Regions from separate parts of the Variovorax sp. P1_G12 genome, predicted to be linked through region 2. Evidence: riboswitches for the same ligand, from Rfam matches in the RefSeq annotation. Region 2 holds a riboswitch; the other holds the start of a gene.
What was found. A riboswitch is a leader RNA that binds a small molecule or an ion and turns the genes downstream of it on or off. The one in region 2 is predicted to bind manganese.

Region 1 (15,715 bases), on a different contig from region 2:
AGTCGGCAGGATCGCACGTTCAGCTAATCGCGCTCAACTCGAGCAACAGGAGGGCTTGGCCTGAACCGGCGGACACTTGTTCGTCCCATACGAGCAGAAGACGCAGCAGTCGCCTGCCTTCGGGCGCAGCAGCGTCTTGCAGCCCTCGCACTCATAGAACCACTGACAAGCATCGAGGGGCATCGCTTCCTCCTTCGCGTGACCGCATTGCGGGCACGTGATGGTCGACTGCAGTGCGAGATCGCTCATTTCACCGAACCTGCTTCACCGATGAAGGGAACCCGGCCTCGGCTGTGGCCTTCGTCAAGGCCTCCGGCGTGGTCTTCGCGGGGTCGAAGGCGACGACCGCACGCTTGGTCTTGAAATCGACCTTGGCTGCTTCAACGCCCGGCACGTTCTCAAGCGCCTTGCGGACCGTGATAGGGCAGACAGCGCAGTCCATGTGGGAGACATCCAGCGTTGCGGTGCGAGCGCCGGCAGCCAGCGCCCCGGACGACGTTACCGCTGTGACCAACAAGAGAGCAAACAATTTCATGAGCTCACCTCAATAGAAAACCGGCGCGTAGAGCGGAAAAGCCATCAGTGCAGCGGCAACAAGCGCGACGATCCAGAAAACGACACGCTGCCGTCGACGCACGGCGGAACCGGCGCATGCCTCGCCGGGAGCGCACGCCTCGGGCTCGCGGTAAAGCCTGTGGAAGGCATAGCCAAAGAAGCCAATCGCGGCTGCCATGAAGAATGGCTGATAGGCCTCCAGGGCCACCAGGCGAGAGCCCCATGCACCGCCGACACCGAGCACCACCAGCAGCAACGGACCGGCGCAGCACGCTGATGCTCCGATGGCCGCGGCGGCGCCGGCCAACAGTGAGCCGGGGGTGGTCCATGGGCTTGACACGAAAGCTCCTTTTGCTTGATTGATGTTAGTCTAGGTCCGTACCTGAGTACGGAGTCAAGCCCACTATGGAACAGATGACTATCGGGCAGCTGGCAGCTGCTGCGGGCGTCAACGTCGAAACCGTTCGGTACTATCAGCGCCGGAGTCTGCTGGCTGCACCGGAGCGCCCAAGCGGCAGGATCGGGCGGTACTCGCAGACGGCGCTGACGCGTCTTCGGTTCATCAAACGCTCACAGTCGCTGGGCTTCTCGCTCGACGACGTTCGAGCTCTTCTGTCGCTCGATGAGGGGCAAGCGTGCTCCACCGCACGTCGCATCGGTGAGCACAAGCTGGCAGACGTACGACAGCGCATCCAGGCCTTGCAGGTACTCGCTTCGGCACTCGAGGACTTGGTCAGTCAATGCTCGACGTCCAAGCGCAAAGTCAGCTGCCCGCTGATCGAAGCGCTGATGCGTTCAGAAGAGATCGGTAGCTAAGCCAGGCTCCCGCCCCGGTTGGCGACCGCCGATCTGGACCTTTCCTTCTGCGCAAGCAGGGCGCGCAGTTGGGGAAAGGTCGGCATCGGAGAGAGCAGACGGTCAGCTTCGGTCCCTATACTTAGGGTTCCCTTGGGGAGTAGCCGGCTTTCGTTTCTGGAAGCGCCTGCGTCAACACACTCGGCGTCTCGCATGCCGTGGCGCCGGCAACCGTTCTTCGGTTGGCGAGACCATCGGCATGTCCCCGCGACGCAGGTCGGGCAGCGGAGGCGTGCCCTTGCGCTCTCGCCCGACCGTAGAAGAACGACCCTCACATGAATCTCGCTTCCACCGCGTTGCTGGCCCTCGCCATGTCGACCGATGCCTTTGCCGCCGCCGTCGGCAAGGGCACCGCCCTGCAGAAACCCCGCTGGTCCGAGGCCTTGCGAACCGGCGCCATCTTCGGCGTCATCGAGGCCATCACGCCGCTGGTCGGCTGGGCGCTCGGCTATGCCGCGTCCGGATACGTCAAGGACTGGGACCACTGGATCGCCTTCACCTTGCTGAGCGTGCTGGGCATTCGCATGCTCGTGGCGGCGCTCCAGGCGCCCGACGAGGCCGAGGCCGAGAAGCCGACCCGCCACGGATTCTGGCTCCTGGCCATCACCGGCTTCGCGACCAGCATCGATGCCATGGCCGTGGGTGTCGGCCTGGCCTTCCTGGACGTGAACATCCTCCCGGTGGCCGCCGCCATCGGCTTTGCGACCTTCGCCATGGTCACCGTCGGCGTGATGGTCGGGCGGCTGCTTGGCAACCTCGCTGGCCGTTGGGCGGAAGCCATTGGTGGCGTGCTGCTCATCGGCATTGGGTCTTTCATCCTCTACGAACACCTCACGGCGATCGCATGAAGACGCCTGTGACGTCGCGCGGTTCGTCATCCTGATCGATCTCCCGGACGAAACCAGCGTGGTGCCGATTGCAGGTCTCTAGACAACGACAGACTGCTGATCCAGGCGGATGCCTTCACGCCCGGTGCGCCGAACTCGCCGCCGCCGGCGGTGCCGAACGCGAACAACCTCAACCTGATCTCCAACATCGAGGGGTTCGGACTGAAGGTCGATCGCATCCTGCCGCTGCACGGCCGCGTGGTCCCGGTATCGGAGCTCTACGCCGCCGTCGGCAAGCCCTTGCCGGCCCGCCGACCCGGAGGCCGGCGGACGGCTCGACGCCCTCGCTCGCTATGGCGCCCGCGGCGCCCCGCGTGCCGCCAGGTCGCGTCGGACGATCTCGCGCACCAACGCCGTGAATTGCTTCGACAGCAGGTTGCGCACAACAAGAGCGCCGATGACCGGCGGCACGGCGAACCCTGGCACCAGACGCCCGGAATATGTGAGGCGTACCCCTCCCGACGGCAGGTTCTCCAATGCGTAGCTGCCCTCCATCTCCTTCAGGTTGCCGCCCACAGCGTGCGCCACGATGCGCCGCTGCGGCGACTCGTGCACCTCCAGTGTCACCTGCACGGACTGCTGGAAGATCAGGAAGCCGATCTGGCCGGTCTGCTCAACCAGGAGCTTGTTGCCTTCGCGCTGGATCACGCGTGAACTGTGGATGTCCGGAATGAATTCGGCGAGGTGGTCGTAGTCCGAAATCGTGCCCCACACCGTCCCAGCGTCAGCCTGCAGTTCGGCCGACGCGGCGACGGTGATGAGATCACCCTTGCCGGTCGTCTCGACGAGCACCTCCTGTGCCCCCACAGGCCCATGCAACGTCAGCAGCGCGCCCGCCGCCAGCAACAAGGCGATGCCTCTGCACCATGCAAAGAGACGCGCGTTCGTCATTGCCGGTCGGCGATGACGAACCAATGCTAAGCTTTTGGAATCGTTCACTGAGCCAGGAAAAATCGATGAAGAAAATTACCTTCGCCGTCGTTCTCAGCCTCTCCGCTTTCGCATCGGCGCCTGCCTTCGCCAAGGCGAACTGCAAGGTCTATCCGAAATCCGAATGGATGTCGGAAACCGATGCCAAGGCCAGCATCGAGGCACAGGGTTACACGATCTCCAAGTTCAAGGTCGACGGCAACTGCTATGAGATCTACGGCAGAAACAAGGCCGGCAAGAAGGTCGAGATCTACTATGACGCCAAGACACTCGAGCCGGTGAAGAGCGAGATCGAAAAGTAGTCTATGCCGACTTCGGGCAACGCGGATCCAACGCGAAGCAGTGCCCTGGTCTGGGACGTCGCCGTCCGCCTTCATCATTGGATGCTGGCCGCACTGGTCATCTTCTGCTCGATTCAGGACGACGGCGGTCAAGTACATCGCGCCGCAGGCTACGCAGCGGCCGGCGTGGTAGTCACGCGCCTGCTGTGGGCGGTGCTTGCCAAGGGGCATGGCAGTCTCGCCGCCCTCAAGCCCTCCGCGACCGCGACGCTCGCCTATGTTCGCGCCCGCGCGCCGCGTTGCATCGGCCACGACCCCCTCGGGCTGTGGATGGTGTGGCTGCTTTGGTCGCTCGTATTGCTTCTTGGGCTCACTGGGTGGATGAGCCGCCTCGACACCTTCTGGGGCGACGAGCGCTTGCAAGACATACATGCATGGCTCGCCGATGCGTTGCTGGCCGCTGTGGCCCTGCATCTTCTCGGCGTCGGCGTGATGAGTTGGCGGTGGCGCGAGAACCTGTCGGCGTCAATGATGACCGGACGCAAACGGGGCTTCGAGGGCAGCAGCGATCGGGCAACAAGAAGCCGGTCGGTGGAGCAGGAGTTCGTAAGCCACGCGAAAAATGTGGCAACTGAACGAAGGGCGAACGCCGACGACATCGTTGGCTTCACCGACACGTTGCCGAAGCGCGAGTCGTCATGGCCAGTTCGAAAAAACGAGGGGTATCAATGCGCCGATGACGAAGCAAGCGCGAGGGGCATCCTACGTCAGTAGCCACCAACCGAGAGCGATTCCTGCAGCTACCCACAGGGCCACGATGACTGCGGCTCCGACCCGGCTCTCGGGCCTCGAGCCTGCGGCGCGGATCCACTCGTCCGCCTGAACCCGACACTCGTCCAGCACGGGAAGAGGGATCATTCGGACCGCGACCCAGATCAGCGCGGGCAACAAGATCACGTCGTCGACGTACCCCAAGACCGGGATGAAGTCCGGAATCAGGTCAATCGGACTGAGCGCATAGCCAACGACGAACAGGCCAAGCGCCTTTGCGTACCAAGGCGTGCCTGGGTGCTTACCCGCGAGCCACAGCGTAATACCGTCACGTTTCACGCCTTTTGCCCAGCGTCGCAACTGGTGAACAACTGACATCGAAGCCACTCCTCTTCGGCTGGCCATCAGAGGTCTGATGGCGGTCTCAGTCGTCTCGATCTTCCCAATCCCGGCGGTGGTGGTGGCGATGGCCGTACCTGTAGTCCGGTCCGTAGTAGACCGGCGCCGGCGGCCCGTAGTAGTAGACCGGCGGTGGTGGTCGGTAGTACACGCGGGGCGGCGGTTGGTAGTAGACCGGCGGCGGGGCCGAATAGACAGGCGCGGGTTCGTAGTACACGGGAGGGTTGACTACAGCGACGCCCGGGACGCCGACGCCTATGGACCAGTTCACGTCGGCGCTGGCCGATGCAGTAGCGAAGAGGGCACCGGCTGCCACTGCGCCGAAGGCAGCCCATTTGACAAACGCAGAAGACTTGAGGGTCATGGTGAATCATCCGGGGCGAGCGAAACCGCCCATTCACCACTCAACGCTCGACCTCCGAAGTGCGCGCACCTTTTACGGCGAATACGGTTGCTAAACGTATCGGCTACGGCTCATTGGGGCCGGTGCTCACAGGAGGGCTTGGCGCAGGCGCCAAAGAGCGTCAGCGATTGATCCTTGATGCGATAGCCGCGCTCGGCCGCAATAGCCGCATGCCGGCGCTCGAGAGCATCGTCGTGAAATTCCTCAATGCGTCCACAGTCGAGGCAAAGGAGATGGGCATGACGATGTCCGTCGTCGAGTTCGTAGACGGCTTTTCCGGACTTGAAGTTGCTGCGTTTGATCAACCCGGGATGCTCGAACTGGGACAGCACGCGATAGATCGTGCTCATCCCGATGTCGCGATGCGTCTCGAGCAGCGATCGGTAGATGTCTTCGGCAGAGAGATGCTGGCCGGCATTTGCGAACCCGAGGAGGCCGGTGACGCACAGGGACGCTGTCAGCAGTCCGGCCAGACTGATGAGCACGCGCCCCCACCAGCCCAGCACACGGCCCGTATGGAGCGGGTATTGCCAGATGAGGAAGCGATCGGCGCCCGTTCCACTGTCATAGCCGCTGATGCTCTTGAGTTCGCCGGTCTGGTCGTCGATGAACAACTGCTCGTAGCGCAAGCGCAGCAGGCGTTCCCGCATGCCGTCCTCCTTGAAGGCCACACGGTCGACGCCGAGATGGGGAACATGGCTCGCGTACCAGGGCAGGAACGACCGAGCGGACGGCGGAAGATGGACCCGGGCGCGCTCCACAGCGGCCTGCAGTGCAAGGGCCGGTGCCGGCGCAGGAGAAGCCCGGCGCGGCAACGCCTGCAAGGGGTTCGGCGTGATCGGTGCAAACAGGCGAACGACAGGCCGGAACACTTCGTTGCCCAGGCTGAAGTAGACCCCCGAGACGGCCAACGTCACGGCCACCGGCAGGCTCCACAGCGCAACGGACCGATGCAGGTCGAAGTTCGTCCGAATCCATGATGCTCCGCGCTTGATCTGCCATGCCGGCTTCCAGCGCCGCCAGAAGCTCGGCGACGGCGCGCCTGCAGCCCCGCCACTGCGTGCCGGCCGGATCAGCCGGCGCGGCAAGCTGAGGTACGTGCTTTGCAGGCTCCACGACACTGTGACCACGGCATCGTGACTAGGACAATCTCAAGAACTGAGACTGTGCTTTCACTCAGAGGCTGTCGGCGCTGGCGGCGAGTGTCCATTTTCGCCACAGCAGGTGGTCGAGCGATAAGGCTCCGGCCCCTCGGCACAGGAGAACGAGCAGCATTGCGGCCCACTGGATGTGCGTCGGCCAAGCCTGGGGATAGACGAAGATCTCGATGACCGCGGTCATGCCCAGCAGCACGCCGGCGGCGGGTCGGGTCAACAGGCCCAACATGAGCAGCACCGGTGCGCTCAACTCGATGCTCACCGCAATGTAGGCCGCCGCTTCCGGCGGCAGCAACGGCAAGCGATATTCGTCCGTGAACAATGCCATCGCGGTGGCCCAGTTCGCGAGCTTGGTCATTCCGGAGTTCCAGAACACGGTCGCCACCGCGAGCCGCAACGGGACCGCGAGGACGGTGTAGGGCGTCGCCTCGAGCAGGTGGCGCAGCCGTGCGAGAAGAGGGGTCATCAGGTGTCTCCGGTCCGGCGCGGCACGTCCGCTGCACTGGCGAGCCGGAATGCGACAAGGCGCCCGGCGCCCAAGTGCTGCGCAAGGAGCGCGGGCGCATCGGCGCCTACCCCGGACTCGAGCGCGGTCCCGAGCGGCCTACCGTCGAACAGCGCAACTGCGAAACGCCACGCGCCCTCGTCGAGGCGCTCGACCTCCACCTTGCCCGCCAGGCGCTGCACCAGCAGGCACACGGGCCCGCTGCCCGGATCGATCGCGGCCAGGGCGTCGCCGTCGTGCTGCAGCACCGCGCGCCAGATGCTGTCGACCGGAAACTCCGAGCGCAACGCCGATACCGAACGGTGAGCCACGAAGCACACCCGGTCGTGATCGGCGGGCGCGACTGTTGCCAGTCGCTCCACCGTGAGGGGATCGTCGTCGGGCGCATGCAGCGCGCGGTTCACCGCCCATTCGAGGCGAGCCACGTCGGCCAGGTAGGCGAGTGTCGCTGCGGGCGCGAAGTCCCGCAGGAAGTCGGGGAACTCTGCACCGTAGGCGTTCAGATCGGCGCAGCGCGGGGCCCGGTCGCGCGCAAAGATCTGCGCCGCGCCTTCGAAGAAATCGGCACCGACCAGGCGATGCGCGGCCGGATACGACAGCCGCAGCGCGTTGGCAAGCGTTGCGACGATGGTGTTGCGGTAGACGCCCAGCCGCTGCGCGGGCGCCAGTCCCGCGCCGACGATCAGGTCCGCCGCCTGGCCAGCCTCGTCCTGCATCAGGCCGCGGCACATCGCACACTGGACATCAAACAGCGACGGCATGCTGCGCCTCTTCGATCAACGCTGCTGCATGGGCCGCCTCATCCAGCAGCACGTCCAATGGCGGTATGTTTGTGTCCCACTCGACCAGGGTCGGCACCGGGCCGAAGAGTGCCAACGCCTGCGTATACAAGGTCCAGACCTCCGGTGCGACGCGCGAGCCATGGTCGTCGATGCGCAGGGCCTGCCCGCCTTCGATCTGCTTGAGCGCGTGGCCGGCAAGATGGATCTCGCCGATGGCGTCCGCGGGCAGAGCGGCCAGGTAGGTCGAGGCGTCCCAGCCGTGGTTGCACGCGCTAACGTAGATGTTGTTGACGTCGCACAGGATGCCGCAGCCGGTGCGCCGTGCGACGGTGGCAAGAAAGTCCCACTCGGCGATCGTCGAGTGCTTGAAGCGCAGGTAGGTGGATGGGTTCTCGATCAGGATCTGGCGCTGCAAAAAGGCCTGGGTCTGGTCGACATGGCGGCAAACGAGGTCCAGCGCCTCGTCTGTCATCGGCAGCGGCAACAGGTCGGCCAGGTAGTTGCCCCCGACAACGCTCCACGACAGGTGTTCGGATACGAGACCGGGCTCGATCCGGTGCACGACATCCCGAATGCGTTCGAGGTGTGTGGCGTCCAGCCCCTCTGCGCTCCCCAGGGACAGACCCACACCGTGCAGGGAAACAGGATAGTCGCGCCGGATTGCCGCGAGTGTGCGGATGGAGGAGCCGCCGCCCATGTAGTTCTCGGTATGCGCCTCCAGCCATGCGACTGCGGGCCGTGTATCGAGCACCGCCTCGTGGTGTTGGAAGCGCAGCCCGATCCCCGCGGCGACCGGCACCGCGCTGCGTGCGTCACCCACTGCGGCCACGGCAATCAACTCGCCTTCATGCTTCCGCCCTGGATCTTGCTGCAGTCACCGGCCGGCAGCAGCACGAAGGACTTGGGGTCACGCGCCTGCGTGGACTGACCGGCACAGGAGTGCGCGCCCTCGGCGCAGTCGTTCTTGGCGATGGCGTTGATGCCGTAGCACTTCTCCAGCTTGTTGCTTTGCATGCGCGCCATGTTGTCCTTGACGACTTGCGGCATCTTGCTCATGTCCGTGCCTTGCGCCTGCGCCGACATCCCTGATGCGGCCAACACAAGTCCGAGTGCGGTAGACAGAACGGAACCTGCGAACAATTGACGACTCATGGTTCGACCTTTCGCGTAGCGGTCTCCCATTGAGACCGACAATCAATAGTTCGCCACAGCGCGGTGAAAGGTTACGCACCGCGCAAGAAAAATAGTTGCGTCGGCGTGCCGCGTTGCGAGCTATCGTGCGCTGTGTGAAGAGCAACCTCGATCGAATTCACGCATTGAAAATCGTCGGCCGCGCCGCATCGTCGACCGAGGCGACCGATGTCCAGGGAGAACGCGCGCCCGAGGGGTCCGTCCCGGGGCGCGAGTTCGACTGGGCCATTCTGATGGCGCGTGCCCAAGTGGGTGAACAAGAGGCCTATCGACGCCTGCTCGACGAGATCACGCCGTACCTGCGTTCACTGGCAGCAAAAGCGCACCGCGATCGCAGCGACATCGAGGACACGGTGCAAGATGTCCTGCTCACCGTGCATTCCATTCGCCATACCTACGATCCGAGCCGCCCCTTCGGCCCCTGGCTGGTGGCGATCGCGCACCGGCGCATCGTCGATCGGCTCCGTCGCCAAGGCCGCGCGGCACAGCACGAGACGTCGCTGGCACCAGAACACGAAACCTTGGCGGCCGCCGAAGCGAACTACTTTGGAGAGGGTGTGGACTTTGCGGCAGTGCACGACGCGGTCGAGCGCTTGCCGCCAGGGCAACGCGACGCCATCAAGTTGATGAAATTGCAGGAGATGTCGCTGCGCGAGGCCGCCACGGTCAGCGGAATGTCGGTTGCTGCCTTGAAGGTGGCAACTTACCGCCGCATCAAGAACCTGCGCAAGCTGTTCAATGGGCCTGCCGGATCATGATCAAGACGAACGATCTCATTGACGCAATGGTGGCTGATGCGCGGCCGGTGCGCCGCCTTCGGCCGCCTGTGCTACGGGCGGCGCTGTGGCTGCTGCTTCCGGCGCTGATCTTCGGGTTGTTGGCCGTGGGCCACGGTGTACGCCCCGACTTGGCTGAGCGACTGAAGCAGGTTGATTTCATCGTCGGGACGGCCGCCTCCCTGCTGACCGGTGTGCTGGCGGCCGTCGCCTCGTTCATGCTGAATCTGCCTGACCGGACGCGTGGCTGAGCGCTGCTGCCGGTGCCTGCGCTGATCGTGTGGATGAGCACCCTCGGGTACGGTTGCCTGGTGAATTGGGTCAGCGTCGGCCCCGATGGCGTCCAGCTCGGCGAGACGGCACGATGCTTCGCCACGGTGCTGATGACCAGCCTGCCGCTGTCACTGGCCATGTTCGCCATGCTGCGCCACGGGGCGCTGCTGTCGGTCAGCACGGTCTCGCTGACAGGGGGCCTCGCCGTGGCCGCGATCTGTGCGACGGCGATGTCGATTTTCCACAGCCTGGACGCGACCATGATGATCCTGATCTGGAATCTGGGCACGGCAGCACTCATCGTCGCTCTGGGCCGCTTGCTCGCTCCCCAGCTGGCCGCCGCTGGTCGTTGAGCCGGTGTCAAGAAGTCGCTGGCTCGGGGTCATTTATGACGAGGGTGGCGAGCTTCGCTTGATGCTGGAGGGCGCTGAGAAGAAGCTGCAGCGGGCGGAGATCGGGCCCAACCCGGCTGTTCGATTCACTCGAATGCGGGCGTTCGTCTGCAAGCGCATCTTGGCAACTTCAACCGGCGAGTGGGAAAAGCGCAGCAACTGCAGGAATGACCGCCTCGAGCGGCAGTCGCAGTGATTGCCGAGGTTCTTGATGTCACTGGCGATCCACAACCCGCAACTGCCGCTCCCCACACTTCGCACGGACGGGCGGACTGCTGCCTTCCCCGGGGGCAGCGAACCCCACGAAGTGGGGAGCGTGGGAGCCAGTCAGGCCGGGTCCGGGGTTCGAAGGTGCTCCAGCACCGAGCGCGCCGCGGCGGTCAGGTCCTGCTCGCGCCGCACGCACAGCAGGTGCCGGCGCACCGCCCAGGGGGCATCGAGCCGCAGGCAGCGCAGCCGCAGGATCTGCAGCTGGGGCAGGATCGCCGCGAAGGGCAGCACGCCGATGCCGACGCCTTGCTCGACCATGCGGCACACCATGTCGAAGCTGCCGACCTGCATGCGGACCTTGAGCGGCACCTGCGCCTCGAGCGCGGCGCTCAGCAGCACGCGGTGCAGCGCCGTGCCTTCGCGCACCACGATATGGTCGTGGCGCAGCACCTCGTCCACGCCGATGCGCCGGCGCCGGGCCAGCGGATGGTCGCGCGCCACCACCACGGCCAGTTCGTCGCTGCGGTAGGGCAGGCATTCGAGGCCCTCGGCCGGCGTGTGGCCCTCGATCACTCCGATGTCGGCCAGGCCGCCCAGCACGGCCTTGACCACCTCGGTGCTGGCGCGTTCCTGCAGGTCGATCTTGAGCACCGGGTGCAGCCGCAGGAAGGAGCCGATCTGGGCCGGCAGGAACTGGGCGATGGCCGACGCGTTGGCCGTGATGCTGACCACGCTCGCCACGCCGTTCTGGAAATCGTCGAGTTCGGCACCGAGCCGGTCCATGGCCGACAGCACGGCGCGCGCATGCAGCAGCAGTCCGTGGCCCGCCGAGGTGAGCGTGACGCCGCGCGCGTGGCGCACCAGCAGCGGCAGCCGGGCCCGCGACTCGAGGTCGGAAATCCGCTTGCTGGCGGCCGCCAGCGCGATGTGACAGCGCTTGGCGCCCTCGCTGATGCTGCCGTGGTCGGCCACGGCCACGAACAGGCGCAGCGATTTCGGGTCGGCGGACATGCAGTGTCAGGGCGCTTCGGGTGGCTGCGCGAGGTAGTCGAAGAGTTCACGCGCGGAGGCCGGCAGCTGCTCGCGGCTGCGGGCGACGATCTTGAGCTCGCGCTCGGCCCAGGCATCCGTGAGCGGCACGGTCGTGATGCGCAGCGCGCGCGATAGGCGGCGCGCCGACGAGGCCGGCAGCACGCCGACGCCGACCCCGGCCTCGATCATGAGACAGATGGCCTCGAAGCTGCCGACCTGGATCCGCGGGCTGTAGCCGCGGCCGGCGAGCTCGGCCTTGCGCAGCAGGAAGCGGTGGATCGCGCTGGCGTGGTGCAGGCCCACGTGCTGCTCCTCGAGCGTGTCGACGAAGGCCATCGCGGACGTCTCGGCGAAGCGATGCGCCGTCGGCACCACCAGCACCAGCTGGTTGCGGCCGAAGGGCCGGGCGTCGAAGTCGCCGGTGTGAACGTCGCCGGCCAGGATGCCGATGTCGGCGCCGCCGTCGGCCACCGAACGCACGATCTCTTCGCTCAGGTATTCGCGCAGGTCGACCTGCACCGCCGGATGCTGCGTGAGGAAGCCGGCCAGCTTCTCGGGCAGGTATTCGGTGATCGAGGTGGTGTTGGCGAACACCCGCACATGGCCCTTGATGCCCTTGCCGAAGTCCTGCATGTCGATGCGCAGGTGCTCCATCTGCTGCATCACGCGCTTGGCGTGGTAGAGCAGGGCCTCGCCGGCCGCGGTCATGTTCACGCCCTGCGCGGTGCGGTGCAGCAGCTTGCCGCCGATGGCTTCCTCCATCTGCTTGATGCGGGTGGAGGCGGCCGCGAGCGAGATGCAGGCCTTGTCGGCGCCGCGCGTCAGGCTGCGCGCCTCCGCCACATAGGCGAAGAGCTTGAGGTCGAACAGGTCGAAATGAAGATTCACGCGCGGATTGTCCCGCTAAAACCAACCCGCATCAGGCCGGCAGGCGGCCTGCGGCCCCCTCGGGGGGCAGCGACACACGAAGTGAGGGAGCGTGGGGGCTCGTCAGATCAGGCCGGCGCCGGGCCGCCCCAAGGCGGCCTGCGGCCCCCTCGGGGGGCAGCGACACACGAAGTGAGGGAGCGTGGGGGCTCGTCAGACCGGGTCCCAGCTGAAGACGTCGGCCGAGCGGTCGAGCGGGTAGAAGCTGGCGCGCATCGCCGGCATGGCGTGCTCGGCGATGGTCTGCGGCGTCCAGCCTTCGGAGCGGTGGATCGAGCGCACCGGGCGCGGCTGGCTGATCAGCGAGATCTCGTTGTTGCGCACCGAGAAGATCTGGCCGTTGACCTCGTGCGCCGCATCGCTGGCGAGGTAGACCGCCAGCGGCGCGATCTTCGAAGGCGTCATCTGCTGGATCTTGGCGACGCGCACCCGCTGCTCTTCCGTGTCGGTCGGGATGGCGCCGATCATGCGGCTCCAGGCAAACGGCGCGATGCAGTTGGAGCGCACGTTGAACTTGAGCATGTCGAGCGCGATCGACTTCGACAGCGCCGTGATGCCGAGCTTGGCGGCCGCATAGTTGGCCTGGCCGAAGTTGCCGATCAGCCCCGAGGTCGAGGTCATGTGCACCATCGCGCCCGAGGCCTGTTCCTTGAAGAAGACCGCGGCGGCACGGCTGACGTAGTAGCTGCCGTAGAGGTGAACCTTGATCACCGCGTCCCATTCGTCGACCGACATCTTGTGGAAGAAGCGGTCGCGCAGGATGCCGGCGTTGTTGACCACGGCGTCAATGCGGCCGAAGTTGTCGACCGCGCACTGGACCATGCGCGCCGCACCGGCGGCATCGGCCACGCTGTCGGCGTTGGGCACGGCCCCGCCGCCCAGGGCATGGATTTCGTCGACCACCTGCTGGGCCGGCCCGGCGCTGTGGCCGGCGCCGTCGAGCGCGGCACCGATGTCGTTGACCACCACGCGCGCGCCGTGGGCCGCCATGGCAAGCGCGATGTCGCGGCCGATGCCGCCCCCCGCGCCGGTGACCAGAACCACTTTGCCTTCGACCATGGAATCTCTCCTCGAGCTGCCTGCGGAAATCGCCGACAGAGGATGCCACGGGCGTCGCCGCCCGTGTTCCAGCATTGCGAAGGGGGGCTTCGGGAGACCTACGCGGCGTCGCGATCGCGCAAGACCAGCGTCTGGACGGCGACGCCGATCGGGCCCTGCTCGTCGTAGAGCCGCGACAGCGTGGTGCCGGCACCGCTGCCATGCGCCTGTGTTTCCGCGGCGAGGCCGATCCAATCGCCCACCGGCTGGCGATGCAGGTGCAGGCTCAGGTCGGCATTGGAAAACATGTAGCGTTCGACCGGCAGCAACCAGCTGACCCCGTTGCCGAAGTCGGACGCGGCGGCGGCGCGCATCGCCGGCGAGTTCGGCACGCCGGCCACCAGCGGCACCGCGAGCCGGAACCAGGCCGCGCCCGGGCCCGGCTGCGAGATATCGCCCTGGGCGACGAGCGTGTCCATGGCGGCGCCGTGGAACGAGACGCCGACGGGCAGGCCCGGGATGCGCAGCGGCTCGCTGCAGTCGCCGGGCAGCGGCAGCAGGCGTGGCGGCGACAGCCCCGGCAGGCCGTCGGGCAGCGCCAGCGCCTGGCTGCGCAGCATCAGCGCATGGGCGCGCGCCACCAGCGTCTCGCCGGCCAGCAGATCGATCGTCAGGCGGGTGGTCGAGCGCGCGGGCTGTGCGGTGCAGCGCGTGGTCAGCGGCGCCACCGGCACCGGCTTGACCAGTTCGACGCTCAGGCGCGCGAGCTGCCAGCCGGGTTCGGCCATGGCGCTTTCGGCCACATGCGCCATCAGGGCACTGGGCGCGCCGCCGTGCTGGGCCCGGGGATCCCACGGCCCGCGCGACAGTTCGCTGGGCAGCCAGACATCGCCCTCGCGCGCGAAGACAGCGGCGGGGCGGGCGGAGGCGATCGAGGTAGGGGTCATGGTGACTGCGTTTTTACCGCAGTTGGTGCTTGAGCAGCTTTCCGGTGGCCGTGCGCGGCAGCGCGTCGCGGAATTCGTAGGCGCGCGGGATCTTGTAGCGCGCCAGCTGCGGCTCGAGGTACCTGCGCAGCGCTTCGCCGTCGACCGCCCGACCGGCGCGTGCCACCACGACCGCCGTCACCGTCTCGCCCCATTCCGGATGCGGCCGGCCGATGACGGCCACGTCCTGCAGGTCGGGATGCATCGCGAGCACGTCCTCGACCTCCTTCGAGTACACGTTCTCGCCGCCGGTGACGATCATGTCGCGCAGCCGGTCGACGATGAAGAGGTAGCCGTCCTCGTCGATCCGCGCCAGGTCGCCGGTGCGGTACCAGCCCTGCGGGTCGAAGGCGGCCGCGGAGGCCTCCGGGTTGTCGAGGTAGCCCTTCATCATCGCGGGCGAACGCAGGTGGATCTCGCCGACTTCGCCGGCCGTGCAGCGCTGTCCGTCGGCGCGCCGCACCTCGACTGCGACGCCCGGCACGCCCGCGCGGCCGATCGAGCCCGCCTTGGCGATCGCCTCCTCGGGATAGAGCACCGTGCCCAGCGGACCCGATTCGGTCATGCCGTAGACCTGCACGAAGCGGTCGCTGCCGTAGCTGTCGGCCAGCTTGCGCGCCATGTCGGCGCCCAGCGGTCCGCCGCCGTAGGCCCACATGCGCATCGCGCCGAAGTCGTAGGCCTTGACGTCCGGCACCACCGAGAGCGGGGCCAGGAAGGCGATCGGCGCGCCGAAGGTGAAGCTGATGCGCTCCTGCGCCAGCGCATCGAGGAAGGCCTTGGGCGCGTACTCGCGCAGGAACACCGCGCTGCCGCCCATCAGCAGCGTGCCGAGCAGCCAGTTGTTGAGCGGCGACGAATGCCACGCCGGCATCGCGATCAGGGTGCGCTCGTGGCGCGTGAGCGAAGTGCTGGCCGCGGCGCACAGCGCCGCGAGGAACACGTTGGCGTGCGTGTGCAGGCAGCCCTTGGGCTTGCCCGTGGTGCCGGAGGTGTAGAGGATCTCGGCCAGCGCATCGCCGGGCGGCGGCGCGGCGTCGGCCATCGGCGCGGCCTGCTCGAGCAGCGCGTCGAAGGAGGCCATGCCGGCGCCGGCGCTGTCGGTCGCGAGCCAGACCGGCGTGTGGTCGATCTTCTGCGCGAGCGGGGCCAGGGCGCCGTCCACCACGCACAGCCTGCTGCCCGAGTGGCGCAGCACGTAGTCGATCTCGGGCGCCTGCAGCTTGTGGTTGACCGGCACCACGGCGGCGCCCAGTCGCCAGGCACCGAACAGTGCGAGCACGAAGCCCGGCGTGTTGAAGCACAGCAGCGCCACCTTGTCGCCGGCGCCGATGCCGTGGCCGCGCAGCACGGTGGCGGCGCGGC
Region 2 (15,715 bases):
GTGTCGGCATCGGCGGCTGGACCTATGAGCCCTGGCGTGACAATTTCTATCCGGCCAAGCTCCCCCATGCGCAGGAACTCGGCTATGCGAGCCGGCAGCTCACGGCGATCGAGGTCAACGGCACCTACTACAGCACCATGAAGCCGGCCAGCTTCAAGAAGTGGCACGACGAGACGCCGGAGAGCTTCGTGTTCTCCCTGAAGGCCTCGCGCTTCGCCACCAACCGGAAGCTGCTCGCGAGCGCCGGCGAATCGATCGCGCGCTTCGTCGACAGCGGCATTGAAGAGCTCGGCAGCAAGCTCGGCCCGATCGTGTGGCAGTTCATGCCGACCAAGGCCTTCGATCCGGAGGACATGGCCGCTTTCCTGGAGCTGCTGCCGGAGAAAGCGGGAGGCCGCGCACTGCGTCACGTGCTGGACGTACGCCACGAGAGCTTCAAGACACCGGAGTACCTCGCGCTCGCACGCAAACATCGGGTGGCCACGGTGTTCACCGATTCCGACAAGTACCCGTCGTTCGCCGACCAGAGCGCCGACTTCGCCTACGCGCGGCTCATGAACAGCGACGCGACGCTCGAGAGCGGCTATGCGCCGAAGGCGCTCGATGCGTGGGCGGAGAACGCCCGCCTCTGGGCGGAGGGCAAGACGCCGGCCTCGCTGCCTCTCGTCGAGGCAAGTCCATCGAAGACAGGCGGCCCGCGCGATGTCTTTATCTTCTTCATCAACGGCGCGAAGGAAAGGGCACCCGCGGCTGCCCGTGCCCTGATCGAACGGCTGGGCTGAGCCGACGCGCCGCCCTCAATCCTAATGAAAAAAGCCCGTCCAGGACGGGCTTTCGTTGGTGAAACACCGCGGAACCGGCTTCGCCGGGCCGCAGGTGTTGCCCCCGGCAGGGGGCTGAGGAGCCGCGGCTCCAAGCCTGCCTGCGCAGGCTTGGACGGCCCCGAAGAGCCGCTGCCTCTGGCAGCGACTCGAGGCGGGCTACACGAAGTGAGCCCAACCTGGGGGCGAGCAACAATCAAGCTGCGGCTTGCAGCGTCGGCTTGGCCGGGCTGCCGGAAGCGGAGGTGCCGAAGCTGATCTCGCCCGACAGCTGGCCGCCTTCCTCGACGATGATCTTGCCGTAGCGGATCTTGCCGGTGACCTTGCCGGTCGAATGGATCACGAGCTTCTCGCGCACGGTCAGGTTGCCGTCGAACAGGCCGCGGATTTCGGCGATGTCGATCTCGGCCGAGCCCTTGAAGGCGCCCTGCTCGGCGATCTGCATGACGCGCGAATCCATCGTCGCTTCCACCAGGCCTTCGACCACCAGCGTGTCGCAGTCCGTGATCTCGACGCCCTTCAGCTTGATGTTGGGACCGACGGTGAGCTTGCTGCCGCCTTCCTTGGCGACGCTGGCCGCCGCGTTGGCGGCCTGGGTCGTGAGACTCGACGGATTGACGGGAGTGCCCGACAGATTGGTGCTCGAACCCATCAACGGCGCGGGACGGGAGGTGAGATTTTCAGCTTCGCGATCGCGCTTGCCGAAGAAGGGGGACTGTGTGGCCAATGGGGAACTCCTCAAAACGTCTATCGTAAGAACCCCATTTCGCCCCAGGGCACTTCATTGCGCAAGAGGCGTAACTGAATAAATCTGGCGGGGGCGCCATTTGCGAACTTTCGCTCTCTCTTTGCAGATCCGGCTGCCATTGTGCCGGGGCGCGGGGCTCAATCTTGCAGCCAGGCGACGCGCCCTTGGGCCGCATCGCCGACCCTGGCGACGAACGCGTCCGCCGCCGGCTCGGGCAGGCTGAAGTCGAAATGGACCATGGTCTCGTGGCGTACCCCGTCGAGCGTGGCACCGACCGCCGCGATCTCGCGCCGCAGCAGGCCCTCGAGCGCATAGGGCACCTCGCAGTGCAGCGAGCGCTGGCGCACCAGGGGCACGAGCGGGGCATCGATCAGCGTCTGGGCGATGCTGTCGGTGTAGGCGCGCACCAGCCCGCCGGCGCCGAGCTTGACGCCGCCGAAATAGCGAACCACCGTCGCCAGCACCCCTTCGAGATCGTGATGCCGGAGCACTTCGAGCATCGGTCGCCCGGCGGTGCCGCCCGGCTCGCCGTCGTCGTTGGCTGCTGACTGTCCGCCCGCCATCAGGGCCCAGCAGACATGCGCCGCCGCGGGGTGCTCGCGCCGCAGCGAATCGACCACCGCCTGCGCAGCGGCGCGGTCGGCCACCGGCTGGACGCAGCCGATGAAGCGGCTCTTCTTGATGATCAGCTCGCTGTGGCGCACAGCGTCGAGAGTGAATGGCATGGCTTCGAAATATGCCCCAGTCCAGGAACACCGCGGAACCGGCTTCGCCGGGCCGCTGGTGTTGCCCCCGGTAGGGGGTGGGCGGGCTACACGAAGTGAGCCCAACCTGGGGGGGAGCCCTACCCTCTCTCGAACTTGAAGACGGCGGTGCTGGCGCGCGCATTGGGCAGCCAGCGCACCTCCTGCCCGTCCTGCAAGCCGAAGGCATCGAGCACGCGCAAGCGGTTCTTGCGTGCCAGCACCTGGAAATCCTTGAAGGTGCCGACGCGGATGTTGGGCGTGTCGTACCACTGGTAGGGCAGCCGGCGCGTCACCGGCATGCGACCGCGCGCGATGCTGATGCGGTTCGGCCAGTGCGCGAAGTTGGGGAAGGCGACGATGCCGATGCGTCCCACGCGCGCGGTCTCGCGCAGCATCACTTCGGCATTGCGCAGATGTTGGAGCGTGTCGATCTGCAGCACCACGTCGAAGGAGGCGTCGTCGAACATCGCGAGCCCTTCGTCGAGGTTGAGCTGGATCACGTCGACGCCGCGCCGCACGCATTGCAGCACGTTGCCGTCGGCGATCTCGACGCCGTAGCCGCTGCAGCCGCGCTCACGCTGCAGCAGGTCGAGCAGCGCGCCGTCACCGCAGCCGAGGTCGAGCACGCGTGCACCTTCGGGAACGAGGCGGGCGATCAGTTTCTGGGTTTCGGTATCGCTCATAGGTCAACCTCCGTGCTGCGCACTGCGGTGCGAGCTCGCTTGGAGCGGTCCGGCGCGGCGCTCATGGGGCTGCGACTCCATTCGGTGCGCTCGCGATGCGATCGAAGTAGGAACGCACCACGCTCATGTAGCGCACGTCGTCGAGCAGGAACGCGTCATGCCCATGGGGGGCGTCGATCTCCGCGTAGCTCACGTTGCGGCGGTTGTCGAGCAGGGCCTTCACGATCTCGCGGCTGCGCGCCGGCGAGAAGCGCCAGTCGGTGCTGAAGCTCACCAACAGGAACTTGGCGCTGGCCTGGGCAAGTGCCGCGCGCAGGTCGCCGCCGAAGGCGCGCGCCGGATCGAAGTAGTCGAGCGCACGGGTGATCAGCAGGTAGGTGTTGGCGTCGAAGTACTCGCTGAACTTGTCGCCGTTGTAGCGCAGATAGCTCTCGATCTGGAACTCCACCTCCTGCGTCGAATAGAGGAACTCGGTGTTCGCGGCGCTGCCCTCGACCGCGCTGCGTAGGGCGCGGCCGAACTTCTCGTTCATCACGTCGTCGCTCTGGTAGGTGATATGGCCGATCATGCGGGCGATGCGCAGGCCGCGCCGCGGAATCACGCCATGCTCGTAGAAGTGGCCGCCATTGAAGTCGGGATCGGTCACGATCGCGCGGCGCGCGACTTCGTTGAACGCGATGTTCTGCGCCGTGAGGCTCGGCGCGCTGGCGACCACCACCGCGTGCTGCACCCGTTCGGGGTACTGGAGCGTCCACGACAGCGCCTGCATGCCGCCGAGGCTGCCGCCCATCACCGCCGCCAGCCGGCCGATGCCGAGCGCATCGAGCAGCGAGGCCTGGGCAGTGACCCAGTCCTCCACCGTCATCACCGGGAAGTCGGCGCCGTAGGCGCGGCCGGTTGCGGGGTTGTCGTGCATCGGTCCGGTGGAGCCGAAGCAGGAGCCCAGGTTGTTGATGCCGATGACGAAGAAGCGGTCGGTGTCGACCGGCTTGCCCGGCCCGATCATGTTGTCCCACCAGCCTTCGGATTTCGGCTGGCCCGCATAGACGCCGGCGACGTGGTGGGACGCATTGAGCGCATGGCAGACCAGCACTGCGTTGCTGCGATCGGCGTTGAGTTGGCCGTAGGTTTCGTAGGCCAGCGTGTAGTGGCTGATCGATGCACCGCTTCGCAAGGCCAGCGGGCCGGCGAACTGCATCGATTGCGGAGTGACGACGAACGACATGATGAAAAAGACCCGGCCTCGCCAAAAACGAGCCGGGTCCGGCATCCGTCTTTAGCTGCATTTGTTAAGCGCCCGCAAGCTGGAGCAAATCGGCGCGTGGCGGAAGTATATGCCGCTCAACTCCAGCCGATCAACGCGACGACACCGAGGACCAGGAAGATGGCGGCGGAGATACCGTGGACGAACTTGATCGGCACGCGCTTGACGATCCGCTCGCCGAGCCAGACGACCGGCGCATTGGCCAGCATCATGCCCAGCGTGGTGCCCATCACCACCCATGCATAGGCGTCCACGTAGCGGGCCGCGAGCATCACGGTGGCGATCTGCGTCTTGTCTCCCATTTCGGCGAGGAAGAAGGCGAGCACCGTGGTGCCGAAAACGCCGAACTGCGATGACTTGGGCACGTCGRCTTCGTCGATCTTGTCGGGAATCAGCATCCACAGCGCCATCGCGATGAAGGAGCCGCCGAGGATCCAACGAAGGACGTCGGCGCCGAGGAAATGGGTGACCCAGTTGCCCACCGCGCCGGCGAGCGCATGGTTCAGCACGGTGGCAGTGAAGATGCCCAGCACGATCGGCCAGGGCTTGCGAAATCGCGCCGCCAGGATGAGGGCGAGCAACTGGGTCTTGTCGCCCATCTCGGCGAGCGCGACCACACCGGTCGCAACGAAAAAAGCTTCCATGAGAAAAAGGGACTCCGACGGCCGAAAGACGCAATTGACCGTGCAACGCCTTCGGCCGAATCCCGAAGTCGCACGGTCAAAGGTCTCGCCAGGCTGCACGCTGCTTGCGCCATGTCCTGCACGGGGCAGGACAAGTCTGTTGACGCAAACCCTTCTCGCGATGGAAGGCGGCTACTCCCCAATGACCCGCAGATTGTAGCGTGTCCGCGAGCATCTATGTATGCAAGCACTCACACCAACGCCGGTCATGGGGTGCGGGGATGAGTGCAAATTCCTACTTGCATTCGACTCATTTCACCCATAATGCACAAGCCTTCCTTCAAAATTCAGGGGGCAAAACGGTGATCGGTCAGTTTCGCGCAACTCGGCGGATGTTCCGTCGGATTGCTGCTCTCGGGACTCCATCGCTTTTCTTGATGTGTTTATAGGAGTCCCTTGATGGGCAACAAACTGTACGTCGGCAACCTGCCTTACTCGGTACGCGACGGTGATCTCGAGCAGGCCTTCGGGCAATTCGGTGCCGTGACGAGCGCCAAAGTCATGATGGAACGCGATACCGGCCGTTCCAAGGGCTTCGGTTTCGTCGAGATGGGCAGCGATGCAGAAGCACAGGCAGCCATCAACGGCATGAACGGCCAACCGCTCGGTGGCCGCAGCGTGGTCGTCAACGAAGCGCGCCCGATGGAAGCCCGTCCGCCCCGCAGCGGCGGGGGCGGCTACGGCGGTGGCGGCGGCGGTTATGGCGGCGGTGGCGGCGGCTACGGTGGTGGTGGCGGCGGTTATGGCGGCGGTGGCGGTGGCCGCAGCGGCGGTGGCGGCGGCTATGGCGGCGGTGGTGGCGGCCGCAGTGGTGGTGGTGGCGGCGATGGCGGCTTCCGCAGTCCCTACGGCGCCGGTCCCCGTGGTGGTGGTGGTGGCGGTGGTGGTCGCGGCGGCTACGGCGGCGGCGGTGGCGGCAACAGCGGCTATTGATCGCGGCGAACGCGACACCCAGCAAGAAGGCTCCCGAGGGAGCCTTTTTTCATGGATGCAACGGATCTGTGGGCCCGGCCGGCGCAGCCAGGCCCGCTGGTGAAACACCGCGGAACCGGCTTCGCCGGGCCGCCGGTGTTGCCCCCGGCAGGGGGTGGGCGGCTACACGCAGTGAGCCAACCTGGGGGCGAGCTATCCCTCCCGGCGCTTGCGGCCGCGGCCCTGGACCACGCGATCGAACAAGGGATTTGGCAGCATCCGCATGAGCTTGGCGACCACGCCCATCTGCCAGGGGATCACGCGGTAGCTGGTGCCGGCCTCGATCGCACGGAAGGCACGGTCGGCGAACGCCTCCGGCGGCAGCAGGAAGGGCATGCCGTAGCGGTTTCCCTGCGTCAGCGGCGTGTCGACATAGCCGGGACACAGCGTGACCACCTTGACGCCGCTGGCGCGCATCTCGCCGCGCAGGCTTTCGCAATAGGCCACCACGCCCGCCTTGCTGGCACAGTAGGCGCCGTGCCCGGGCAACCCGCGGATGGCCGCCACGCTGGCAATGCCCACGAGGCGACCGCTGCCTCGCGCCGCCATGGCGGCGACGAAGGGGTGGAAGGTTCCGGCCAGGCCAAGGTTGTTGGTCGCGAAAGTCCGGGCCATCACATCGAGATCGCCGCGTTCGGCGGTGTCCATGCCGATGCTGATGCCGGCGTTGGCGATCACCACGTCGGGCACACCCTGCTGCGCGATGCAGGCGGTGCCGGCCGCCACGATGCTGTCGACATTCGCCACGTCCGCGCCATAGATCCTGAAACGGGCAGCGTCCAATCCACGTGCTGTCGCCCAGGCCTCGAGTTCCGAGGTGCGCCGCGCCACCAGGGCCAGGCGGTATCCGTCCCGATAGAAGCGCGCCGCCAGCGCCTGGCCGATGCCGCTGGAGGCTCCGGTGACGAACAGCAGGGGATGGGCTGACGCGTCCATGGCGTCAGCGCTTCGGCCCTGGCTGTGCGGCCTGTGCCGGAATCAGGAGACCGCGCACGCGACCGTGCAGATTGGCGACGCCGGTGAGGCTGTCGTAATCCATCGAATCGGCCGTGAAATGGTCCGTTCCGCGCATCAAGGTGACGGGCTGGTTCGACTTGACCCGCTCGGTGTCCAGGAAGGCGTGCAGGAACTCACCGCGAAACTCGAGCCGGGGCAGCAGCGTTCCGTCTTGCGACTTGGCCGCGTCGCGGATGATGATCGCATTGCCGAAGAGCTGGATCTCGCTCCCGTCGCCGTTCGACACGCCGCGATCGGCCGAGCCGTGCGTGACCAGCCCCTCGAGCGAAATGGAGCGCCAGCGCACCTGATCCACCTCGAGGGTGTCGGTGTCCGGGTAGTGCCGCCCCTCTTTGCCGAACACCTCGCTGCGCAGGTCGCCGTTGGGGAGGAAGTTCTTCACCGAGAAGCCGCGCATGAAATAGTCGGGTTCGTGCGTCGGCGCCTCCTTGGGCACGGGCGCGAGGAATTCCGGCGCATTGCGCACCAGCCAGTAGGTACCCAGCGCGAGCACCGCGGCCAGGATGATCGGCAGGTAGATCGTCAGGCGGTCGAAGGCATCGCGCAGAACGCTCCAGGTCGACTTCATTCGGTGAAGCCCCGCGCCTGGTCCAGCAGCCGCCGGTAGTGACCGCCAGCAGTCAGGAGCAGGTCGCAGAATTCGCGCGCCGCGCCTTCGCCGCCGCGCGCCGCGGTCACGTGGCGCGCAATGGCGCGCACCTCGGCATGGGCGTTGGCCGGCGCGGCCGGGAAAGCGACGCGCGAGAGCACCGGCAGGTCGGGCCAGTCGTCGCCGATCGCGGCGGCCTGGGACCAGTCGAAGCCGAGTTGCGCCAGCATGGCCTCGGCGGCCGGCAGCTTGTCCTCGGTGCCGTAGCGCACGTGATCGATGCCCAGCGCCTGCAGGCGCACGCGCAGCGGCTTCGAGTCCCGGCCCGTGATCACGGCCGGTGTGATGCCGGCCGTGCGCAGCAACTTGAGGCCGTAGCCGTCCAGGATGCTGAAGCGCTTGAGCGTTTCGCCATGCTCTGTGAAGTAGACGCCGCCATCGGTCAGCACGCCGTCGATGTCGAAGAAGGCGATGCGGATGTCCTGGGCGGCGAGCAGGGTCTCGGGCTTGAAGTCGATGCCCATCAGATGACTTTCGCGCGCATCAGATCGTTGATGCTGAGCGCGCCGATGAGGACACCTGCGGCGTCGACCACCAGCACGCTCGTGATGCGATGCTGCTCCATCAGATCGGCCGCTTCGGCGGCCAGCGCATCGGCGCGCAGCGTACGAGGACCGGCGTGCATCACGTCGGCCGCCGTGAGGGCGCGCAGGTCGGCGCCGGTCTCGACCTTGCGGCGCAGGTCGCCGTCCGTGAAGATGCCGATCGCGCGGCCGTCGGGTCCGACCACCGCGGTCGCACCAAGCCCCTTGGAACTCATTTCACGCATGATTTCGCTCAGGCTGGCTTCAGGACCGACGCGCGGCACCTCCTCGTCCGAACGCATGACATCGCTGACGTGGGTCAGGAGCTTGCGGCCCAGGGCACCGCCGGGGTGCGAGCGGGCGAAGTCCTCGGTGCCGAAGCCGCGCGCATCGAGCAGCGCCACCGCCAGCGCATCGCCCAGCGCCATCTGCGCGGTGGTGCTCGCGGTCGGCGCCAGGTTGAGCGGGCAGGCTTCCTTCTCGACGCCGCTGTCCAGCACGATGTCGGCATGGCGCGCCAGCGTCGAGTCGCGCCGGCCGGTCATCGCGATCAGGGGTACGCCCTGGCGCTTGACCACCGGCAGGATGGTGGTGAGTTCCTCCACTTCGCCGCTGTTGGAGATGGCCAGCACCAGGTCGACCGCCTTGATCATGCCGAGGTCGCCATGGCTGGCCTCGGCCGGGTGCACGAACATCGCCGGCGTGCCGGTCGAAGCGAGCGTGGCCGCGATCTTGCGGCCGACATGGCCGCTCTTGCCCATGCCCATGACGACCACGCGGCCGCGCACCTCGAGGATCTTCTGCACCGCCGCAGGAAAGGACGGCCCGAGTCGGTCCTTGAGGCCGAGCACCGCCGCCGCTTCGATGTCGAAGGTCGTCCGGGCGCGCGCCAGCAGCGCTTCGGGGTCGGTCACGGGGATCACGGGAGGGCGGGAGCTCATCGGCGGATTTTATCGGCCGGGCATGCCATGGCGGCCGCGAGGACGAATTCGCCCCGGATGCAGGCAAGCGTGTTGCTAGCATGCAGGCCATGTCCTCGCTCGATCTCACGCTGATGTATTTGCTCGCTGCGGTGATCGGCGTGGTGATCTGCCGCTCGCTCAGGCTGCCGCCGATGCTCGGCTATCTGTCGGCCGGCGTCCTGATCGGTCCGCACGCGCTGGCGCTGGCCCAGAACTCGGAAGGCATCCGGCACCTGGGCGAGTTCGGCGTCGTCTTCCTGATGTTCGTGATCGGCCTGGAGTTCAGCCTGCCCAAGCTGCGCGCGATGCGTCTGCATGTCTTCGGCCTCGGGTTGCTGCAGGTGATGCTGACCATCGCGGTCGCCACCGGCGGTGCGTTGCTGATTTCCTCCTGGCTGCCGGCCGCATGGCGGCTGGACTGGCAGGCCGCGCTGGTGTTCTCGGGCGCGCTCACGATGAGCAGCACGGCGATCGTGGTCAAGCTGATGGCCGAGCGCCTCGAAATCGACAGCGAGCACGGCAAGCGCGTGATGGGCGTGCTGCTGTTCCAGGATCTCGCGGTGGTGCCGCTGCTGGTGCTGATCCCCGCGTTGGGCGCACCGCCGGAAGCGCTGCTGAAGGCGCTTGGCCTGGCACTGCTGAAGGCCGGCTTCCTGATCGCCGTGCTGATGTATGGCGGCCCGCGCGTGATGCGCTGGTGGCTCACGCTGGTGGCGCGCCGGCGCAGCGAGGAGCTCTTCATGCTCAACCTGCTGCTGATCACACTGGGCCTGGCCTGGCTGACCGAGCTCGCCGGCCTGAGCCTGGCGCTGGGCGCCTTCGTGGCCGGCATGCTGGTGTCGGAAACCGAATTCAAGCACCAGGTCGAAACCGACATCCGGCCCTTTCACGACGTGCTGCTGGGCCTTTTCTTCATCACCATCGGGATGTCGCTCGACTGGCACGTGGTGGTCGAGCGCTGGGCGCTGGTCGCAGCGTTGCTGCTGCTGCCGCTGGCCTTCAAGCTGGCGCTGGTGACGGCGCTGGCGCGCGGGCTCGGCGCCACCGCCGGCGTGTCGCTGCGCACCGGCCTCTACCTGGCGCAGGCCGGTGAGTTCGGCTTCGTGCTGCTGGCGCTGGCCCAGGGCCAGGACCTGCTGCCGGCCTGGCTGGCGAACCCGGTGCTGGCCTCGATGGTGCTGTCGATGCTGTCGACGCCCTTCATCATCATGTACAGCAACAGCATCGTGCGCAAACTGGTTGCCAGCGACTGGCTGCAGCAGTCGCTGCAGATGACCACGATCGCTCGCAAGACCATCAACACGGCGCGCCATGTGATCATCTGCGGCTACGGGCGCTGCGGCCAGAACCTGGCGCGAGTGCTGGAGCGCGAAGGCATTCCGTATCTGGCGCTGGACCTGGACCCGGACCGCGTGCGCCAGGCGGCGGCGGCCGGCGATTCGGTGGTGTTCGGCGATGCCTCGCGCATGCAGGCGCTGATGGCGGCCGGCCTGGCGCGGGCCAGCGCGCTGGTCGTGACCTACCAGGACGTGCCGGGTGCGCTCAAGGTGCTGGCCAATGCCCGCGCCCATGCACCGCAGGTGCCGGTGATCGTGCGCACGCAGGATGATCGCGATCTCGAGAAGCTGCAGGCGGCGGGCGCCACCGAGGTGGTGCCGGAGGCGATCGAGGGCTCGCTGATGCTCGCGAGCCATGCGCTGGCGCTGGTCGGGGTGCCGATGCGGCGCGTGATCCGCGTGGTTCAGGATCAGCGCGACGCCCGCTACAACCTGCTGCGCGGCTACTTCCACGGCGCCGACGACGACACCGCGGACGAGGTCGACCACGAGCGGCTCAACAGCTTCACGTTGACGACCGGCGCCCGCGCCATCGGCCAGCCGCTCGCGCGGCTGGCGCTGGCGGGGTTGGGGGTGCGGGTCGCGAGCCTGCGGCGGCGCGACGGCAAGGCCGCCGATGCCGACGACGATACGGTGCTGGCCGACGGCGACACCCTGGTGCTGTCAGGCAAGCCTGGCGCGCTGGCGGTAGCGATCGACAAGCTGCAAAAGGGCTGAAGTCGACCGGCTCGGCCGGGCTCTCAGTTCAGCAGCGTCGGATTGCGTCTTTCTTCCTCGATCCGCTGCTGCCGCCGCACCGCTTCGCACTGGGCGTCCGACTTGAGTTCCGGCTTGGCGCACTGTGCGGCCAGGCATTGGGCGCGCGCAAAGAAATTCAGGCCCGCGCATTGCGACTGCGGGCTGGGTGGCGTCGCCAGCGGCGGCGGCGCCGGTTCTTCGGGCGCCGCCGCCGGCAGCGCGGCGACGGGCGCGGGTGCCGGTGCCGGCTTGCGAGTCTTCGGCGCCAGAGGCGGCACCGGCTTCTTCGGGGCGGCCGGCGGCGTCATGGCTGGTTCGGGCTGGGCGCTGGTCGTGGGCACGGATGCGGGCATGGGCGCCGCGGGGGCGGGGGCGGGTGCCGGGGTTGACGTCGGGGTCGGGGTCGGGACCGATGGTTCGTCCTGCGGCGGCGTCGCGAGGGGCACCGGGGGCTCCGCAAGTACAGGCGCCGACGGCGTCGGAGGGGGAGCCGCCAGGGCCGGCACAGGCGGTATCGCAGGGCCTGGCGGCTCGGAGAAGAACCAGGCGGCGATCGCGACCGGCCCGGCAACGATCAGCAGGCCGATCACCGCTGAGCGCCACGGGTTCGGGCGCTCGGCGTCGGTGCTTCGGATCGAGCTTTTTGGCTTGGCCGGCTCGACGCGACGCAGGGATGCCGCTGCAGGTGCCGGAACCGATCGGCGCGGGTCTGGCGCTGGTGGCGGCGGCAGGTTCGAGTGCATCGGCATGCGCTGTGGGGCGTGCCGCTCCTCGCCGCTGCCGGTCACGGCCGCAGGCCGCACCGGCGTCGGCGAATCCAGCCTCTTGCCGCAACCCTTGCAGAACTTGGCGCCGTCACGGTTGTCCGTGTGGCAATTCCCGCATGCCTGGGTCATCGGCGGGCTTCAGGTCACGGCCACCCGCTTGGGCTTGTTCACCATCCGCCTGGCGATGACCGCGCCGAGCCCCAGCGTGATTTCGAGGGCGAGATCGGGTTGGCGGTTCGACAGTTCGGCGAAGCGGATCGCCGTGAGCCGCCAGACGCGCGCCGCGCCCGTGGCGACCACATTGGCCGATCGGGGCGCGCGCGAAAAGAAGGACCCTTCGCCCACCACGGAGCCCGGATTCAGGATCGCGAGCTGCATCTGGCCCTTGTCGCCGATCAGGTGCACGCTGAGCGCGCCGCTTTCGATGAAGAAGACCGTGCGGTCGATCGTGCCCTGATCGATCAGCACCTGGCCGGCCGCGAGGTCGAAGGCTTGCAGATAGCCCCCCAAGGTTTCCCATTGGTGAGCATTCAGCGCCGGAGCGAAGGCGTCGTAGCTGGTGTTCTGCGCGATGGCGCGGCAAAGATCCTGAATGCTGGATGACATCGATGTATACCCTGCTGTGCGTCGGAAGTATCCGCGAAACCTCAAATGCGTGGTGACAGATGTCACACAAACTCACACTTCCAGTTACTTGCCGATGCAAAAACGGGAAAAGATCACGCCCAGCAGATCGTCGGCGCCGAATTCGCCGGTGATCTCGTTCAGCGCGTTCTGCGCCAGCCGGAGTTCTTCGGCCAGCAGATCCAGGAACTGCGCCTGCGCCGCCAGATGGCCGGACGCCAGGGCGATGTGCTCCTCGACGCGCGAAAGCGCCTGCACGTGGCGGGCCCGCGCGAGGTAGACGCCCTCGGGCACCGCTTGCCAACCCGCCACTTCGAGCAGGCGGCGCCGCAGGGTTTCGATGCCGGCGCCGGTTCGTGCGGACAGGCTGACACCGGTGGCCGACAGTGCGCTCGGCGCCGACGCGACGGCGTCCAGCTTGCTCCAGACATCGATCACCGGCACGCTGCCGGGCAGCCGGCTCGCGATCTGCGCATCGGCCAGCGCGTACGCGGGAGACGTGCTTCGCGTCAGGTCGTGCAGGAACAGCACGGCATCGGCGCCTTCGATCTGGCCCCAGGCGCGCGCGATGCCGATCTGCTCGACCTCGTCGGTGCTGTCGCGCAGGCCGGCGGTATCGATCACATGCAGCGGCACGCCCTGGATCTGGATGGTCTGCGACACCACGTCGCGGGTGGTGCCTGCGACCGCGCTGACGATCGCCAGTTCGGCCCCGGCGAGCGCATTGAGCAGTGAGCTCTTGCCGGCATTGGGCTGGCCCGCGATCACGACCTTGATGCCCTCGCGCAGCAGGGCGCCCTGGCGGGCACGCTGCTGGACCGCCGCCAGCTGAACCTGCAGCGCAGCCAACTGGCCCTGGGCGTCGGCCTCCTGGAGAAAATCGATCTCTTCGTCGGGAAAATCGAGCGTGGCCTCGACCAGCATGCGCAGCCGCACCAGCGCCTCGAGCAGCGTGTGGATTTCCTCCGAGAAGGCGCCCGACAGCGACCGGCTGGCGCTGCGTGCGGCAGCCTCGGTGCTGGCGTCGATCAGGTCGGCGATCGCCTCGGCCTGCGCCAGGTCGATCTTGCCGTTGAGGAAGGCGCGCTGACTGAACTCGCCCGGCTCGGCCACGCGCAGTCCGGCCAGGCGCGGCCGGCCGGACGCCGGATCGGTTTCAGCCGCGGCCGCGAGGCAACGGGCGACCAGCAGCTGCAGCACCACCATGCCGCCGTGGGCCTGGAGTTCGAACACGTCTTCCCCGGTGAAGGAGTGTGGCGCCGGAAAGTGCAGGGCCAGGCCGCGGTCGATCGCGGAACCGTCGACGTCGCGAAAGGGCAGGTAGGTCGCTTCGCGCGGTTTCAGGTCCCGGCCGCAGAGCGCGGCGACCAGGGGCGCCAGTTCCCGCCCGGAAACGCGAACGATCCCGACCGAGCCGCGGCCTGGGGCGGTGGCGATGGCGACGATGGGATCGGCGGTGCGCGAGAGCATGGGAACGATTCTTCCAGCAAAAAGGGCCGCTTTCGCGGCCCTCGGGTCGGGGATGCCGAAGCCTACTTGCCCGGCTTCGCCAGCTTCGGCGCCTTGGACGCCTTCGACGGATTGCCCAGCACGCCGAGGCGCTTGTTGATGAACCACTGCTGCGCGATCGAAAGCACGTTGTTGGTGATCCAGTAGAGCACCAGGCCGGCCGGGAAGAAGATGAACATCACGCTGAAGGCCAGCGGCATGATCCACATCAGCTTGGCCTGCATCGGGTCCGGCGGCGTCGGGTTGAGCCAGGTCTGGAACAGCGAGGTGGCGGTCATCACCACCGGCAGGATGAACCAGGGGTCCGGTGCCGACAGGTCATGGATCCAGAGAATCCACGGCGCATGGCGCATCTCGACCGACGACAGCAGCACCCAGTAGAGCGCGATGAACACCGGGATCTGGATCACGATCGGGAAGCAGCCGCCCATCGGGTTGACCTTTTCCTCGCGGTAGATGCGCATCATCTCCTGCTGCATCTCCTGCGGCTTGTCCTTCAGCCGCTCGCGCATCTCCATGATCTTCGGATTGATGGCCTTCATCTTGGCCATGCTCGCGTAGGCCTTGGCGTTGAGCCAGTAGAAGGCCGCCTTCAGCAGCACCACCAGCGCGACGATCGACCAGCCCCAGTTGCCGAGGATGCCGTGCAGCTGGTTCAGCAGCCAGTAGAGCGGCTTGGAAATGATCGCGAAGATGCCGTAGTCCTTGACCAGGTCGAGGCCGGGCGCGATCGCCTCGAGCTTCTTTTCTTCTTCGGGGCCGGCGAACAGGTTGCTGTCGATGGTCTGCGCCGCGCCTGGCGCGAGCTGGGGCACCTGCAGCACCATGGCGACCGAAAACAGGTTGTTGCCGAGGTCGGCGACGCGGAATTCGCGCTTGATGGCGTCGCTGCCCGGCACGTTCAGCAGCCAGGCCGAGACGAAATAGTGCTGCACCATCGCCACCCAGCCGTCGTTGGCGGGGGCCGGTAACTCGACCTTGCCCTTGGTGATGGCGCTGAAGTCGATCTTCTGGAACTTCTTCTGCTCGGTGTAGATGGCCGGGCCGGTGAAGGTGTTGGTGCCGAACATGGTGCCGGCCGCCACCGTGCCATGGCGCGTGAACTGCAGGTAGAGCTGCGCATCGCGCGGCTTGTCGCTGACGTTGACGATCTGGTGCTTGACGCGGATCGAGTAGTCGCCACGCTGGAACACGTAGGTCTTGACGTACTTGAGGCCGCCCACGGGCTGCGACTCGAAGGCCACTTCGAGCGTGTTCTGGCCTGCGGCCAGCTCGCGCGGACCGGGGCGCGCCGTCATCAGGCTCAGGTGATTCGGGAAGCGGTCGCCGGTGTCCACCGTGTTCAAGAGGCCGGTCTGGGCCACGTAGCGGGTGGCGGGCGAACCGTTCTCCATCAGCATCACGGGCCGGACCTCGTTCTGCGGCACCGGCAGGCCGACCAGGCGGCGGAACCACTCGACCAGGCCGCCGTGGTTGGTCTGGTCGAGGAACTGCAGCAGCTGCAGTTCGGACAGCGTGCCGCCCTCACCGTCAATGGTCGCCTTGAAGACATCGGTGGAGACCGTGACCTTCTCGCCGATGGCGGGCGCTGAGCCCTGGACCGGCACCGCGCCGGCCGCCGGTGCGGCCGCGGCCGGGACGCCGTTGGCATTCGCGGCGGCCGGCGTCGCC

Region 1: it holds a riboswitch for manganese, as region 2 does, so the genes downstream of both, mntP (manganese efflux pump MntP) here and AC1D2O_RS18455 (TMEM165/GDT1 family protein) in region 2, are expected to answer to the same signal.

The regions. Positions count from the first base shown of each region.
Region 1 is NZ_JBFUBW010000031.1:72,295-88,009, reverse strand. It holds gene AC1D2O_RS29035 (GDCCVxC domain-containing (seleno)protein) at 34-249, opposite strand; gene merP (mercury resistance system periplasmic binding protein MerP) at 251-535, opposite strand; gene AC1D2O_RS29025 (mercuric transporter MerT family protein) at 545-895, opposite strand; gene AC1D2O_RS29020 (MerR family transcriptional regulator) at 961-1,371, shown strand; yybP-ykoY riboswitch at 1,504-1,665, shown strand; gene mntP (manganese efflux pump MntP) at 1,686-2,258, shown strand; gene AC1D2O_RS29010 (SRPBCC family protein) at 2,589-3,236, opposite strand; gene AC1D2O_RS29005 (PepSY domain-containing protein) at 3,254-3,529, shown strand; gene AC1D2O_RS29000 (cytochrome b/b6 domain-containing protein) at 3,533-4,282, shown strand; gene AC1D2O_RS28995 (YkvA family protein) at 4,271-4,657, opposite strand; gene AC1D2O_RS28990 (hypothetical protein) at 4,704-5,042, opposite strand; gene AC1D2O_RS28985 (transcriptional repressor) at 5,153-6,211, opposite strand; gene AC1D2O_RS28980 (DoxX family protein) at 6,258-6,704, opposite strand; gene AC1D2O_RS28975 (HvfC/BufC family peptide modification chaperone) at 6,704-7,504, opposite strand; gene bufB (MNIO family bufferin maturase) at 7,488-8,360, opposite strand; gene AC1D2O_RS28965 (BufA1 family periplasmic bufferin-type metallophore) at 8,360-8,677, opposite strand; gene AC1D2O_RS28960 (sigma-70 family RNA polymerase sigma factor) at 8,812-9,474, shown strand; partial or broken gene AC1D2O_RS28955 (NrsF family protein) at 9,471-10,118, shown strand; gene AC1D2O_RS28950 (LysR family transcriptional regulator) at 10,485-11,378, opposite strand; gene AC1D2O_RS28945 (LysR family transcriptional regulator) at 11,385-12,287, opposite strand; gene AC1D2O_RS28940 (SDR family NAD(P)-dependent oxidoreductase) at 12,480-13,385, opposite strand; gene AC1D2O_RS28935 (thioesterase family protein) at 13,484-14,311, opposite strand; gene AC1D2O_RS28930 (class I adenylate-forming enzyme family protein) at 14,325-15,715, opposite strand, start outside.
Region 2 is NZ_JBFUBW010000015.1:49,305-65,019, forward strand. It holds gene AC1D2O_RS18430 (DUF72 domain-containing protein) at 1-782, shown strand, start outside; gene AC1D2O_RS18435 (bactofilin family protein) at 1,018-1,548, opposite strand; gene AC1D2O_RS18440 (IMPACT family protein) at 1,707-2,294, opposite strand; gene metW (methionine biosynthesis protein MetW) at 2,414-2,998, opposite strand; gene metX (homoserine O-succinyltransferase MetX) at 3,060-4,223, opposite strand; gene AC1D2O_RS18455 (TMEM165/GDT1 family protein) at 4,340-4,906, opposite strand; yybP-ykoY riboswitch at 4,922-5,098, opposite strand; gene AC1D2O_RS18460 (RNA recognition motif domain-containing protein) at 5,345-5,878, shown strand; gene AC1D2O_RS18465 (SDR family oxidoreductase) at 6,071-6,853, opposite strand; gene lptC (LPS export ABC transporter periplasmic protein LptC) at 6,858-7,502, opposite strand; gene AC1D2O_RS18475 (KdsC family phosphatase) at 7,499-8,047, opposite strand; gene AC1D2O_RS18480 (KpsF/GutQ family sugar-phosphate isomerase) at 8,047-9,048, opposite strand; gene AC1D2O_RS18485 (cation:proton antiporter) at 9,138-11,123, shown strand; gene AC1D2O_RS18490 (zinc ribbon domain-containing protein) at 11,147-12,040, opposite strand; gene AC1D2O_RS18495 (Crp/Fnr family transcriptional regulator) at 12,050-12,517, opposite strand; gene mnmE (tRNA uridine-5-carboxymethylaminomethyl(34) synthesis GTPase MnmE) at 12,602-14,005, opposite strand; gene yidC (membrane protein insertase YidC) at 14,068-15,715, opposite strand, start outside.